DNA from 2 places in the Bacillus sp. LL01 genome. Region 2 is predicted to be linked to the other one. Evidence: riboswitches for the same ligand, from Rfam matches in the RefSeq annotation. Region 2 holds a riboswitch; the other holds the start of a gene.
What was found. A riboswitch is a leader RNA that binds a small molecule or an ion and turns the genes downstream of it on or off. The one in region 2 is predicted to bind lysine.
Positions count from the first base shown of each region.

Region 1 (7,934 bases), on a different contig from region 2:
TAGATTATGCTCTCTCATCAATTTTTTAAGGCCTGTATAGTTTTCATTCGTATTCAGCTTGATTTTCAGCCAATCTGGTTTACGTATGTACTCTTCTTTTTTAGCCATATGATCAACTCCAACTAGTCTTATTTTCAAGGAATATTTTATCTGTAAATTTTCACTATTCTCACTAATCTCATTGGGTAAATGACATGTTTCATCTGTCACTTTACCAAACATCCCGTGAAGAAACAAGCCCAAAACCTTCCACGAGCATGACTTCAGTGATCTTCCATGAATTAGTATTTATGAAATAGAGAAAACTCACCAAACTAACAGTAGGAAATGAAATAAAAGGAAGGAGTGAGGTCTTGGTACGACTACTTTTATGCGTAATAATCTTATTTACTTCGATTCCTGCTGATGCCTTTGCTGCAGAGAAAAATTTAACGGACGAACAAATATATGCGAAAAGGCAGGAAATGTATAATAGAATGCAATCTGTCACCCAAATTCCTTGGCAGTACTTCGCTGCAGTCGATCAGTATGAAAGGAATGTCCGAAGGGTCCGAAGAGATATTCCCAAAGCTACGGGGGTTATCGGAATATACTACAAGCCTGAGATTTGGGCTGGACCATTAAATCCGAATCCGAAGGACACCAACCCTTCAAGTATTCAATTTTTCAGCGGAGTTGGGCTGGACGGCAACGGCGATGGAGTGGCTGATTCCACCAATGATGAGGATGTATTGTACACATTCGCGACCTATCTTCGTACGTATGGTACAGACAAAGAAAATTTAAAAATTGCACTTTGGGAGTATTACCAGCGAGATAAAACAGTTGGCCTGATCATGGGTCACCTGAAGCTTTACAGTGCTTACGATACGTTGAAGCTAGACACACATGCCTTTCCGCTCCCGATCCGTTCCAATTTCAGTTACCGTAACACTTGGGGGGATGCACGTGGGTGGGGAGGTCGAAGAATGCATGAAGGTACTGATATTTTTGCCAGCTATGGTGTTCCTGTCCGCTCCACTTGTTATGGAGTCATTGAAATAAAAGGATGGAATAAATTCGGTGGATGGAGACTTGGCATCCGAGATATCAATAATACGTATCATTATTTTGCGCACCTCAACGGGTTTGCAAAGGACCTTGAAGTGGGTCAAGTAGTAGAGCCTGGCCAGATTATCGGGTCTGTAGGCAGCTCAGGATATGGACCACCTGGTACCGCAGGGAAATTCCCACCGCATTTACACTATGGCATGTATAAAGACAACGGCTATTCCGAATGGTCTTTTGATCCGTTTCCTCATTTGAAATCGTGGGAGCGTGTGGATAGAAGGAAACGATAGACAGGAGAATTCCTCTATTTAAAAAGTTTTTCTAAAAGGTTGTTGTTTTAGCTGTAGAGTTTGACCGTTCCACGCCCGGTCCTTATTGTTTTAACAAAAACAGATATCTCAATTGCAACACACCAGTTGATTGAAGTGGAAGGCGCGTAGAATCCTGTGGGAGGAAGGGACAGGGGAGACCCCTGAAGCGTTGGAGGCCACTGAAAAAGTACTGAATTTTAGTTCTTGGGTAAACACCGCTGTTGATTTCCGCAAATAGCTTCGCTTTCCGCGGGGCGACCTTGAGCCTCCTCGGGCCCTGCGAGGTCTCAAGATTGTCGCTACTCCCCTGCAGGAGTCTACGCTATTTGCTCCAATCTACAGCTAGAAACCATTAAAAACAATTCGTTTTCAGTTTTGCAGTGCCCTCGAAGCGTTGTGAGAAGGATCCCGGACCGCCCACTGGAAAGCGAAGCGCCTGGAACGGAAATCAACCGCTTTACAACAACCATATAAAGATCTTACCTTTTAAAAAAAGCTGCTGACCGCTCATTAGGCGATCAACAGCTTTTCTATTTTATGCTTCTCTACTCTTCTTCACAGCCCACAAGATACTTCCTGCTAGGCCTCCCCAAATGATGACAATTCCGACAACCATCATGACAATCGCACTTGCTTCCATTATTTATTGACCTCCTTAGACGAGGAAGATGGCAGCTCCAACGTGTCTTTTTTCCATTTGATGACGGAGAAGAGGATACCTACAACCAATGCCATCAGTGCAACAACCACTCCGTATTGAACCGTGAATGCACGAGAATATCCGTCAGCAGCTCCATAAACTTCCGCGATGTTTGTACGAATCAGGTCGAACATCATGTAACCAAGAACGATTGGCGTGATAACTGATAAGGATAGTTTCCACCAAGATCCAAGGAACCCAGTCAATTTGATATCAGAGATCTCATTCGCATGACTTTGTAATGGTTTAAGCTGTTTTGCGAACCATACTACTACAATGACTTGAACCAGACCGGCAAGAGCTACACCGAATTGGTTGATGAAATAGTCTGCTACATCAAGGACATTCAAACCGCCTTGAGTTGCGAACAGCAAGGAAATAACTGCGGAAAGTCCTCCACCGATTGCTACCGCTTTTGTACGGGAAACTTTGAATTTATCCTGTACCCCGGCCACAAATGTTTCTACGATAGAGATCAAGGAAGATAATCCCGCCAGTACTAATGACCCGAAGAACAAGAAGCCGAATAGTTCTTTAAAGGCAGGGAATTCATTGATGATTTGTGGGAACACGACGAATGCCAAACCGACACCACCGGCAACCACCTCATCTACACCTACACCTTGTTGTACTGCCATGAAACCTAGAATACTGAATACTCCGATACCAGCTAATAACTCAAATCCTGAGTTACTGAATCCGGTAATAAAAGCGTTATTAGTGATATCAGATTTTTTCGGTAGATAACTCGAATAAGTAATCATAATCGCGAATGCGATGGATAAACTGAAGAAAATCTGTCCATATGCAGCTACCCAGACCTTACCGTCTGCAATGGTGCTCCAATCCGGTTTGAAGAAAGCATTCAGACCAGTACCTGCTCCTTCCAAAGTCAGCGCACGGACAACAATGATCAGGAATAGAACAACTAGTGTAGGAATAAAGATTTTGTTCGCAACCTCTACACCTTTCTTAACTCCCTTGAATAACACGCCTAGCGTTACTACCCATACAATTATTAATGGAAGCAATACAGAAGGAACCATGCTTCCGAATTCACCAGGTGCAGCAACCTGAAGGTATTCTCCAATCAGGAATCCACCTGTGTCGTCTCCCCATTTGAGATTCAATGAGAACACGGAGTAGGACATGGCCCAAGCGATGATGACGGCATAATAAGTAGAAATTACGAATGCGATACCAACTTGCCACCAGCCAAGCCATTCATACTTTTTGTTCATTCTTGCATAAGACAGTGGTGCAGACCCGCGGTACTTATGACCCATAGTAAATTCAAGGATCAATAATGGAATACCTGCTGTCAGAAGGGCGAATAAATATGGTACGAAGAATGCCCCTCCTCCATTTTCATAAGCAGTTGCCGGAAATCGCCAAATGTTCCCTAACCCGATGGCCGATCCAACCGCTGCCAATATAAATCCTGCTCTTGTCCCCCATTGCGGTCGATTTTCCATTCTCTTTCTCCCCCTACTTAGACTCTTAATAATTACCAGAAAATAGATGAAAGAGTCCAAATGTTTAATTTTTTCTGATTATTTAATATAATTTATACATAGTATAACTAGACTTTATGACTATGTCAAAACAAACTTTTCGATTATATTAATCGACAACATGTGACAATACTCTACATTGTATATTTATTCTGAACTTTTTGGCTATTTTGCCGAACCACCTTCTATATAAGCGTTTCTTTATGAATTTTTATTCATTTTTTATTTCTGAAAAAAAACACCTCACTCTTTATCACTTTAATACAAGTAGATAAAAAGGAGGTGTTTTTTGTTTTATTTAAAAAGTAATATTAGCTTATTCTGCCATTTTCAGTGCTTTAAACCCAAACCCGATAAAAATGAAAGCGACAAAAACTACTAAAAGTCCGAGTAAGGTACTTCCAGTAAGACCTAAAACAATATAACCTACGATTGCTACAACTGCGCTGATTAATGCATATGGCAACTGTGTAAGAACGTGATCAATATGATTACACCCTGCACCAGTTGAAGATAGAATGGTTGTGTCTGAGATCGGAGAACAGTGATCTCCAAATACCGCTCCAGCTAGAACAGCTGCCAAGGCAGGCAACAGCATATCGATATCCGTTGCTGCGGAAATTTGTCCGGCAATAGGTAATAGCAGGGCGAACGTTCCCCATGAAGTACCAGTTGCAAAAGCGGTTATCCCCGCAATAATAAAGATGATAACAGGTAAAAACGCAATGTTCATATTGGAATTTTCCACTACTCCTGCCAAATATCCTCCTGTATCCAAGGAATCAATCAATCCGGTAATCGTCCAAGCAAAAAGTAGAATATAGATGGCAGGCATCATTGCTTTTACTCCCGCCTTAATCCCTCTACCCGCAACATTTCCTTCCACTCCACCTTTTGAAACCTGCAGGAAGAACAGGATGAACGTTACGATAAGTGCGAAGATACCACCATAGAATAATGCAGCAGATGGATCTGTATTTTCAAAGATGGCAAGAAGGGATACTTCACCTTCTGTTGCAGTGTAACCAGTCCAAATCATTGCACTTACAACACCGACTACAAGGGAAACAATCGGCCATACAAGATTTCCGACTTTTCCTTTCGTACTTGTCGGCAGATCATCATCCAATTCTCCAGGTACTTCTTTTGAAGTATCCACTACTTCTCCGGTAGTCATGGCACGCATTTCATGTTGTTTCATCGCACCGAAGTTCACATTGAAATAACTAACCAGGAACACCATGATAATGGCAGAGAATACGTATAGATTCATAGGTATCATTTGAATGAATGCGCTAAAAGCAGATACATTTGTTACACTGTGCGTCGTTAGAATTCCACCGATGATTCCGATGATATAAGCACCCCAGCTTGAGATTGGAGAAACTACACAAATCGGTGCTGACGTGGAATCAATCAGATAAGCGAGTTTAGCACGAGATACTTTGTGACGATCTGTAAGTGGTCTGCTGATCTGACCAACCGCCAAACTGTTGAAATAATCATCAATGAATATGATCAATCCTAATACAGTTGTTAACAGTTTGGAGCCTCTTCTTGTTTTGACACGTTGAAGCGCCCATTCACCGAATGCACGACTTCCTCCTGTGATAGAGATGAATGCAGTAATAATCCCTAATAATAGTAAAAATAGCAGGATGAAAATGTTCCAAAGATTAAGCTCTTTATCTTCTACTGAATAAAAAAGCCCTACTACCGTATCCCAGATCAACATTACCATTGTCAGCGGATTGAAATCTGCCAACATAAGTGCTGCAGCCAAAATACCTACTCCAAGTGACAGCAATACTCTCCTGGTCAAAATGACCATCAAGATCGCAAGCACTGGAGGAATTAATGAATAAATAGTTCCTTCCATAACAAAAAACCCCCATTAAGCTGTAATATGTTTGACCAGTTCAAACGGTTTACAACAATGGAAGGCGCTGAAAGAGAACAAAATAAAGGTAATGATAGAAAATAACTATCATTACCTATGTAATGTGTTATCCTCCACCCGATCAGTAGCCCTCCATTATTGAACCGTCCGTACCGGTCATAATGGCAGTGTTATCCTTATTCAAGATAACCCCAGCAATATAAGTTTGACAGCTTATATTGCTTCGGCACAGCATCCTTTCTTCTACCATCTTAGGTGTCACCCTCCAGTAGTACTACTCTTATGCTATGCAGCCTCTACCTCATCGTATGATAAGGGAAGTATATTATTTTATGAAATTACTATAACATATATCCTCATATAGGACAAAGGAAATATATTTCTTTTCTTTGAGAGTATTTCCTACTAGCTGACTGCCGCTATTTTTTCAAGCGAGTCGCAGTCTACAATCGCTAAATTCAAATGGTCTTTCAAATTAATATCGTATGGCGTTTCCAATTCTTCGCCTTCTTCTTCTACCACCCTGATTATAGGTCGCTCCGTCAGATCCTTGTTCTGTCCGACGACAAGTCCTTTTCTTCCGTCATTAAATGTGACCATTAATCCGTATGGATAGATGGCTACTGATTTGCGGAATGCTTCGATAATTTCCGGCTCATACAATGTACCCGACCCCGCGTATAATATTTCGAGGCCTTCGTGAGGGAGCATGGCACTCCGGTAGATTCTGTGCGACGTCACGGCATCGAAAACATCCGCTACGGCGAGTATTTTTCCGAACAGGTGGATGTCATCTGACTTTATCCCACGAGGATAGCCGCTCCCATTCAGGCGCTCATGATGCTGGAAAGCGCAGTGTGCGACCAGCAACGGAATAGACTGCATGTTGCGAAGAATATCATAGCCATAGGTTGCATGTCTCTTCATTTCAGCAAATTCATCGCTTGAAAGTTTTCCAGGCTTGAAAAGTATCTCATTCGGAATCAGCATCTTCCCTATATCATGAAGGATACCGCCTAGCCCCAATATTTCTAGATCTTTCTGCGACAATCCGAGCTTCAATCCAATGGAGAGTGCATACAGCGTTACATTTAACGAATGGGTAAATACATAATTATCGTGCACATATACATCCGTCAATAATGCTGACACTTCATCATTGGATTTCATATCTGTAAGAAGATGCTGAATTAGTGACTTTAAGCTCTTGGATGACTTGTCCATTACAAACCATTTACTTAGAGACTTTTCATGCTCCACCGATTTGAAAGTGTCTGTGATGGTTTTTACCGCCTCTTTGCGGGCTTTATCAGAGATGATTGTTGGCACTTGCATGCCGCTTGTGCGGGGGTCTTCTATATATACATAAGTTATATTCAATTGTTGCAGGCGTGAAATCATTCGTGAAGTGACAGAAATACCTGCGCTCAACAGTACCCTGCCGGAATCATTGTAAATCGATCTGGCTAATACCATTCCCGGTTTCATTGATCTTGTAGGTAATAGTCTCATAATTTCTCCTATCTTCACATTTCGACAAAATCTATATATTTCCTATTATAGTAAAAATTTATTAATAAAGCTTGGTAATTTTAAAAAAAGTTTTGAAGAATTTTTTCGGGGGTGATTAGAGAACCACAAAAATACCACCGTCTACACAACCTAACGATGGTATTTCCCGTGCGGTACCGGCGCAACTAACGAAAGTCAAATCACCGGAATATATAATAGGACAAGTCCTGCAAACAAGCACATCCCATCCTTTTTTTCATTACAGCATTTTTAATAATGCATCCTTTCCTGCCATTCCTACAGTAATACCTATATTTTCCGCCTCATACGTAATGGATTCCAAAGGGGCCTCTATTAATTGCTCGATGGTGCGCACTCCAACTGCACGCCCTGCAATGATTTTCCGGTCCTTCAGCTTGGCATTCAACAAGCCGACATCCAGCGCACCACACATGATATAGCCCTTGTCACTTGTAACAGCCAGAAAATTGGTTTTTGGTAACCTTACCGTAATCGCAGTAAACGTATGGCCTTCGATTGTAATTGGTGTCATTTCAATCATAGATAATTGTCACGCTCCCTTCCCATATCAATTTATGGTGTGGTAATGGAAAGGGTGTGAAAAATAGGTTAATCCCCCGAAAATGAATGTGCCAGCACATCCCGAAGCAGTTCTGGTAAAAAGAATTTCTTTTCTTTTGCACGGATGATGCTTGGATACATTCTTCCAAATGTGAACATATCAATCGTTCCGACTGTTACTGTATCCGAAGATTTTAGATGTCTGCCGCCTACATATATCGCGGTGATTTGCACCGAGCCATCTGAAATAGGCTCCTGGTCAAACCGGACACCGTTGAATGCCATTCGGCCCATTACCTCTCCTCGAAAGCCAAGGCCTTTAATCCGCAACTGCTCCATTTCAGGGTGAAGAGCCTGTTGAACGA
Region 1 covers NZ_LFEL01000002.1:116,774-124,707, forward strand. Annotated here, with positions in the region: gene lipA (lipoyl synthase) at 1-108, opposite strand, end outside; gene AB685_RS07130 (M23 family metallopeptidase) at 378-1,340, shown strand; gene AB685_RS30195 (methionine/alanine import family NSS transporter small subunit) at 1,897-2,001, opposite strand; gene AB685_RS07135 (sodium-dependent transporter) at 2,001-3,536, opposite strand; gene AB685_RS07140 (Na+/H+ antiporter NhaC family protein) at 3,892-5,454, opposite strand; lysine riboswitch at 5,593-5,782, opposite strand; gene AB685_RS07145 (HD-GYP domain-containing protein) at 5,881-6,987, opposite strand; gene AB685_RS07150 (DUF1805 domain-containing protein) at 7,247-7,549, opposite strand; gene AB685_RS07155 (bifunctional UDP-sugar hydrolase/5'-nucleotidase) at 7,618-7,934, opposite strand, start outside.
Region 1: linked by a shared signal. The riboswitch ahead of AB685_RS07140 (Na+/H+ antiporter NhaC family protein) and the one ahead of AB685_RS18345 (aspartate kinase) in region 2 are both predicted to bind lysine.

Region 2 (7,934 bases):
GAAAAATATAAAAATATATTAGTAGAATAAAATCCTCCATACGTTACATTTATTAAAGGGCCAGGATGGTATATAATGAACATAGAGAAAGAGGGGAATTAAATGACAGAATCAAATAACCAACAACAAGTGATCGACACACAAATCCAAGTCCCTATCTTTGGGTACGAATTGATTCGTGACATGCTCCTTCCTAATCTATTGGGGAAAGACCACACCCAGATCATCTACTGGGCTGGAAAACAGCTGGCACGCAAATTCACTATTGATATCCAAGAGGAAATTGTCCAGTTCTTCAGAGAAGCTGGGTGGGGAGAGCTTGAACTGATAGAACAGAGCAAATATGAGGTAAAATACCTCATTCGCGGTGAAATGGTTCAGCGCCGTCTAGAGCTAAACAAAGACGCAACCTTCCAACTTGAAGCAGGATTCCTAGCCGAACAGATACAACGTCAAAAAGGGAAAACTGCAGAAGCGATTGAAGAGCAGAAAAAACGAAAAGAGATTACAATTACAGTACAGTGGGATAAGTGATGTCATTTTGTTGCTGCCTCCAGGGTGGTTAGCGGGCAGCAAGCTACCGAGTGCACTTCCAGGTGGATTCGTGCGGGCTTGGCTTCTGACTACCTTACGGGTGGCAACCTAATGATGGTTAATTTTCCCGCTTGCTAATTTGATAATAGTTGATGTCCGATTGCCCTGTTGGGGTGGTCGGCTTTTTTTAGGGGATTTTGGGAGTAGTGTGGGATGTACTTAGGGGAGGGGGATGGGGGATTTTGTGTTTTTTTGTCGGACGGCTCGTATTTTGGTGAGTTCGGCTCGTATATTCTTTTAACGGAAAGAATCTTAATGAGTTAGGCTCGTATGTTGGTCAGTTCGGCTCGTATGTTGGTCAGTTCGGCTCGTATTTCTATCTAACGGAAAGTAAATGCGCACTAGCACTCCCCACACCCCACATAAAAGCACCCTCTTCACTTAGAAAAGGGCACTTCACAAACAAAACTACTATTCTCTTAGCTTAATACTCTCTCAACAGACTCTTCGCCTAGCTTAAATGCCACATGCAACGCCTCCACCGCACGAACCATCTCGGCAACATCGACTACTGTGGAAACTTTGATCTCAGAAGTGCTCACCATTTTCACATGGATTCCTTCTGTAGCAAGCACCTGGAACATTTCGGCTGCTACCCCAGGATTGGAAACCATACCAGAGCCCACGATGGATACTTTCGCCAGACCGCTTTCCTGCTCGATGGCTGTAAACCCTAAACGGCCTTGGTGCTGTTCCAATACTTCAATAGTATCTTTCACGTCCACTGTTTTGACAGAGAAAGAAATATTAGTTGTATCTTTATCCATACTTGTTTGGATGATGATATCGACGTTCAAGCTGTGCTGAGCCAGTGTTGTAAAGATTGTGGATAATGTATGTAGCTCATTTGGCAGTCCACAAACGGTGATACGGGTGATTTGGTCTTCGAATGCAATTCCTCTGACAACTAGATTTTTTTCCATGGATACTTCCTCCTCAATAATCGTTCCTTCTTCCTCTTCCATACTGGATCGCACAACAAGCTGCACTCCATAATTTTTTGCAAATTCTACCGCGCGCGGGTGGAGTACACCTGCTCCTAGGTTTGCCAGTTCTAACATTTCATCATATGCAATAGCAGCAAGCTTTCTGGCTTCTTTTACAAAACGTGGGTCTGTTGTGTAAACACCAGTAACATCTGTATAAATGTCGCACTTCTTCGCGCTTAGTGCAGCAGCCAATGCTACCGCAGTAGTATCCGACCCACCGCGTCCAAGTGTTGTGATTTCGTTGTTAGCCGTAATCCCTTGGAAACCGGCAACGATGACGATTTTTCCTGAATCCAAATGGCTTTTTAGAAAGCCTGTTTCAATATGAGTGATTCTTGCGTTTCCATGTACCGGCTCTGTCCGGATTCCCGCCTGCCAGCCTGTTAGGGAAACTGCTTCATGCCCTCTTACCTGCAATGCCATTGCAAGCAAAGAGATCGTAATCTGCTCGCCAGTTGTCAGAAGCATATCCATGTCCCGTTTGCTTGGATGCGGATTAATCGCATTCGCTAATTTTAACAACTCATCTGTCGTTTTTCCCATAGCCGAAACCACGACCACCACTTTATGTCCGTTTTCCACTTCACTGATGACCCGACGTGCCACGTGCTGAATTCTTTCCACAGAGCCCACTGATGTTCCTCCGAATTTTTGTACAACAATCGTTGACATGTGCACCATTCCCTTTTCATTGATTAATTTCATCATAATGTTAGATAGCTCTCAGTACGCATTTTGCCATAGCAGCATTGTGAGGATATAAAAAAACAGCAATGAGCTAATGTCTCATTGCTGTGATTGGTCAAATTAAGAATCCGTTCACGCGGTGAGATAGCTCTCCAGGCAGCACAAAGACAACCTGACAGTCCTACATTTCTTAAACGCAGAACCAGTAAAAAAAAGAAAAAGAGACTTTTTTTTACTTCGGCGATCCTCCCCTTTCCGTAATCATCTCGGAAGCTCTATCTTCTCCGATTACATACTTTTGAAGTTCGCACCTCTATCATCACTTCATCGATTTGAAGTGGCACATTATGAAATTAATAGTGATTATATCAGACAATAAGAATCCTTACAACACCTATTCACGAAGTTTTTTAAAAATTTCTTCAGCTATCGCCTTAGGTATTTTTGCAGCCTGTATTTCTTCCACAGTCGCCTCTTTCATCTTTGCAACGGAACCGAAGTGCTTCATCAATGCTTTTTTCCTTGTTGCACCGACGCCTGTGATTTCATCCAGTATGGATTGGAAAACACTTTTACTTCTGATCTGACGGTGGAACGTTATCGCGAATCTATGAACCTCATCCTGTATCCGTTGGAGCAAGTAGAACTCCTGACTCGTTCTTTCTAGCGGTACGATCACCGCATCCTCCCCTGCAAGGAGGTTGCTTGTTCTATGTTTGTCGTCTTTAGCAAGTCCGACGATCGGGATAAACAAATCCAGTTCATTTTCAAGAACATCCCTTACTGCACTCATATGGCCCTTTGCACCATCAATGACTATCAGGTCAGGCAGTGGCAGCGATTCCTTAAGCACTCGGGTGTACCGTCTTCTGACCACTTCCCTCATGGATTCATAGTCATCAGGACCTTGGACACTTTTTGTTTTATACTTTCGATACTCCCTCTTTTCCGGTTTGCCATCAATGAAGACCACCATGGCAGAAACCGGATCAGTCCCCTGGATATTGGAGTTATCAAACGCCTCGATACGGTGAGGGGTTATGATGCCAAGAATCTCTCCGAGGTTTTCGACCGCTTTGATGGTCCTGCTTTCATCCCGCTCTATCAGAGAAAATTTCTCTCCTAACGCGACCTTTGCATTCTTGTTAGCCAAGTCCACAAGCTGCTTCTTTTTCCCCCGTTGTGGCTGTAGCACATTGGTTTGAAGAAGCTGTTGTGCAACGGGCAGGTCGATCTTACTCGGAAGCATCACTTCTTTTGGAACAAAGTGATTCTGCTTGGAATAGAACTGCCCGAGGAACGTGAGGAAATCCTCTTCCGCCTCGTTGTAAATAGGGAATAGGGACACGTCACGCTCAATCAGTTTCCCCTGACGGATGAAAAAGACCTGAACGCACATCCACCCTTTGTCGAAGGCGTATCCAAATACATCTCGGTCGACGAAGTCGTTCATCTCCATTTTCTGTTTTTCCATCGTCGCTTCGATATTGATGATCTGATCCCTGAATTCCTGTGCCCTTTCAAACTCTAGGTTCTCTGATGCTTTCATCATCTTTTCGGTTAGTTCACTTTTGACTTCCTTATAACCACCGTTCAGGAACCGTACAATTCCATCGACCATTTCCTTGTTCGTTTCTTCCGATACATGTTCCACACAAGGAGCCAGACATTGTCCCATGTGATAGTAAAGGCAGACACGGTCAGGCAGTGTCATACACTTTCTGAGGGGATAGACCCGATCGAGCAGTTTTTTTGTTTCATTTGCAGCCTGGACATTCGGGTATGGACCGAAGTATTTTCCTTTATCCTTCTGGACTTTACGCGTTATCAGAAGACGTGGGTGCTTCTCCGCTGTTATTTTGATGAAGGGATAACGCTTGTCATCTTTCAACATGACATTATATTTTGGGTTATGTTTTTTAATTAGATTCAGCTCAAGTATCAGTGCTTCGATATTTGATGACGTAACAATATATTCAAAATCAACTATCTCATTTACGAGCCTTAGCGTTTTACCGTCATGGCTTCCGGTAAAATAAGAACGGACTCGATTTTTCAGCACCTTCGCCTTTCCAACATAGATAATGGTTCCTTGGCGATCTTTCATCAGATAGCATCCCGGTTGGTCGGGCAAGATAGCTAATTTTTCTTTTAATGATTCGTTCAATGGTTCTTCCTCCCAACCAAAGATTTTATGTACGTTTCCATTATACCTTGTTTCGTACGTATGTTCCATTTGTAGGTTTTAGGGTAGTTGAAGTGGGTGCTTGCAGGATCGTATTCCCGGTGGAGGTGGATTGTTTGTGAGATCCCTGTTTTCTTGATATATCCCGAGTTTTCTCGATATATTTCCAATTTTATTGATATATCCAAAGTTTTCTCGATATATTCTCAGGTTTCTTGATAAAAGTCCCTCAGCAATTCTACATCTGGCCCAAAAAACAAAAAGCCCGGTCAAAGGACCAGGCTTTCAGCAAAAACGCATTAAGCGTGCTTGTTTAATAGTTCAGCCAAAGCTTCTTTCGGTTGGAAACCTACTGCTTTGTCTACTACTTCACCGTTTTTGATAACAAGTAAAGTCGGGATGCTCATAACGCCGAATTTACCGGCAGTTTCTTGGTTCTCATCCACATCAACTTTTACTATTTTTACTTTGTCGCCCATATCTTGATCTAGTTCCTCAAGAACTGGAGCGATCATTTTACAAGGTCCGCACCATGGAGCCCAGAAATCAGCTAAAACTAGACCGTCGCTAGTTTCTTGTGTAAAGTTTTGGTCAGTTGCATTTGTAATTGCCATAATAAATTCCTCCTAAGCCTTTTATCTCACAGTTAACAATATATGCTGTTAATGTGTTCTCTGACAGATGGAAAATCTTTCAGAGTTTTACTATAGCTAAAGTATAGCATTTACCACATAGTGACGCTAATTATTTGCTTCGTTATAGGTTTACCCAATTTCAGGGTTTTTATTTAATAGGGGAGATACATAAAACACCGCTGGTAATTTCCGCAAATGGCTTCGCTTTCCGGGGGGCGACCTTGAGCCTCCTCGCTGCGCTTGGGGGTCTCAAGATTGTCGTTCTCCCCCGCTGGAGTCTTCGCCTTTTGCTCCAATCACCAGCTACGTTATCCCTTATTCAACACACCAAAACAGCCAAGCACCCAAAAGCGCCTGGCTGTCTGTAAAAGATACCTTAGTTTGTCACCAACAGCTTCTTGAATTCAGCCGTAAGCATCGGTACTACTTCAAATAGGTCACCGACGATACCATAGTCAGCTACTTTGAAAATGTTTGCTTCCGGATCTTTATTGATCGCAACGATTACTTTGGAGTTGGACATACCAGCTAGATGCTGAATGGCTCCGGATATACCGCATGCAATGTAAAGGTCAGGAGTTACCACTTTACCTGTTTGACCGATTTGTAAGGAGTAATCGCAATAGTCTGCGTCACACGCACCACGGGAAGCACCGACCGCCGCTCCAAGAACATCCGCCAATTCTTTTAATGGCTCGAATCCATCTGTGGATTTCACACCACGTCCTCCAGCCACTACAACTTTTGCCTCAGAAAGATCCACACCTTCCGTTGCTTTTCGAACCACTTCTTTAATGATCGTGCGAAGGTCTTTTACATCAACATCAAGTGAAGACACATCGCCAGTACGAGCATCATCTTTTTCAAGGGATGCGATGTTGTTTGGACGAATAGTTGCAAAGATTGCTCCGTCTGTCACGATTTTCTTTTCGAATGCTTTACCGGAATAGATCGGTCTTGTGAATACAAGGTTTCCACCAACCTCTTCCACTTCTGTAGCATCCGAGATCAATCCGGAATTCAGTTTGGAAGCCAACTTAGGTGATAGATCTTTCCCTAAAGCTGTGTGACCAAAAATGATTCCTTCTGGATTTTCCGAGTCGATTACTGCCATTAATGCCTGGGAGTACCCATCGGATGTGTACGCTTTCAAATTTGCGTGCTCTATTGTAATTACGCGGTCTGCTCCGTAAGCGATTAATTCCTGGGCAAGCGAACCTACACTTTCCCCTACCAGTACAGTGACAACCTCGCCACCCTCTGCTACTGTTTTCCCTGCAGCAATTGCCTCAAACGAAACATTACGCAATGCGGAATCACGTACTTCTGCTAATGTTAATACTTTTCTTGCCATGTTTGTCTCCTCCTGTCCATGTATCTATCTATGAGAATCTTTCGTGCGTCGCTGTTTGATTTCCGCAGCTGGCTTCGCTTTCCGCGGGGCACTTGTGGAGCCTCCTCAGGCTCTTGGAGGCCACTGAAAAAGTACTGAATTTTAGTTCTTGGGTAAACACCGCTGTTGATTTACACAAATAGCTTCGCTTTCCGCGGGGCGACCTTGAGCCTCCTCGGGCTGCGCCCTGCGGGGTCTCAAGATTGTCGCTACTCCCCTGCAGGAGTCTACGCTATTTGCTCCAATCTACAGCTAGAAACCATTAAACAATTCGTTTTCATTTTTTCAGTGCCCTCAGGCTCTCGCGGGGTCTCCCCTAAGCGCTACCTCCCGCCGGAGTCTACGCCATCTGCTCCAATCAAACGCTAAATGTCCTCTTTGTAGTATTAGATTACTTTCGCTTCGTTTCTTAATGCGGAAACCAATTCTTTTACTTGAGCATCAAGTTCCCCTTGAAGCACACGACCAGCTTCTTTTTTCGGTGGAAGGTAAATTTCAAGCGTTTTTGTTTTTGCCTCGACATCGTCCTCATCAAGATCTAGGTCATCTAGTTCCAATTCTTCAAGAGGCTTTTTCTTCGCCTTCATGATTCCCGGAAGAGATGGATAACGAGGGTCATTTAATCCCTGTTGTGCTGTAACAAGCAACGGTAGGGATGTTTCAATGACTTCGGAATCACCTTCGACGTCGCGAACGATTGTAGCCGTTTCTCCGTTGATTTCTAGCTTAGTGATAGTTGTAACATAAGGAATATCCAATAATTCCGCTACGCGAGGTCCAACCTGTCCGGATCCACCGTCAATAGCTACGTTACCGCCGATGATCAGGTCAGCATCCTTGTCTTTCAAGAACTCAGCTAGAATTTTCGCCGTTGTAAATTGGTCGCCGTTTTCGACATCATCTTCTGTATTGATCAATACCGCTTTGTCAGCACCCATCGCAAGCGCCGTACGAAGCTCTTTTTCCGCTTCCTCTGTACCTACTGTCACGACTGTGACTTCTCCGCCATGAGCGTCTCTTACTTGGATTGCTTCCTCCACTGCATACTCATCGTAAGGGTTGATTATGAATTCTGCACCATCTTCATTTATGCTGCCATTTGACACCGTAAGTCTTTCCTCTGTATCAAATGTTCTTTTTAATAAAACAAAAATATTCATCACAGTACCTCCTGTTTAAACATTATTTTTATTAGTAATTTTCTGATTTTATATTATAAAAAAAATTACTTCCCTTTGAATTCAGGAGCTCTTTTTTCCATAAACGCTGTGATTCCTTCTTTACCATCTTCTGAAGTGAAGACCTTACCGAATAGTTGTGCTTCTTTTTCTACCCCTTGGTAAAATTCTTCATGTTTAACATAGCGGGACAGCTCAATCACCGAAGCAACAGAGATAGGTCCTTTTTGTGCAATCTTTTTCGCCATCTTCAAAGCTTCTTCCATTAAAGCT
Region 2 covers NZ_LFEL01000007.1:23,345-31,278, forward strand. Annotated here, with positions in the region: gene AB685_RS18340 (YslB family protein) at 103-534, shown strand; gene AB685_RS18345 (aspartate kinase) at 1,014-2,255, opposite strand; lysine riboswitch at 2,408-2,594, opposite strand; gene uvrC (excinuclease ABC subunit UvrC) at 2,665-4,437, opposite strand; gene trxA (thioredoxin) at 4,755-5,069, opposite strand; gene AB685_RS18360 (electron transfer flavoprotein subunit alpha/FixB family protein) at 5,467-6,444, opposite strand; gene AB685_RS18365 (electron transfer flavoprotein subunit beta/FixA family protein) at 6,870-7,643, opposite strand; gene AB685_RS18370 (enoyl-CoA hydratase) at 7,709-7,934, opposite strand, start outside.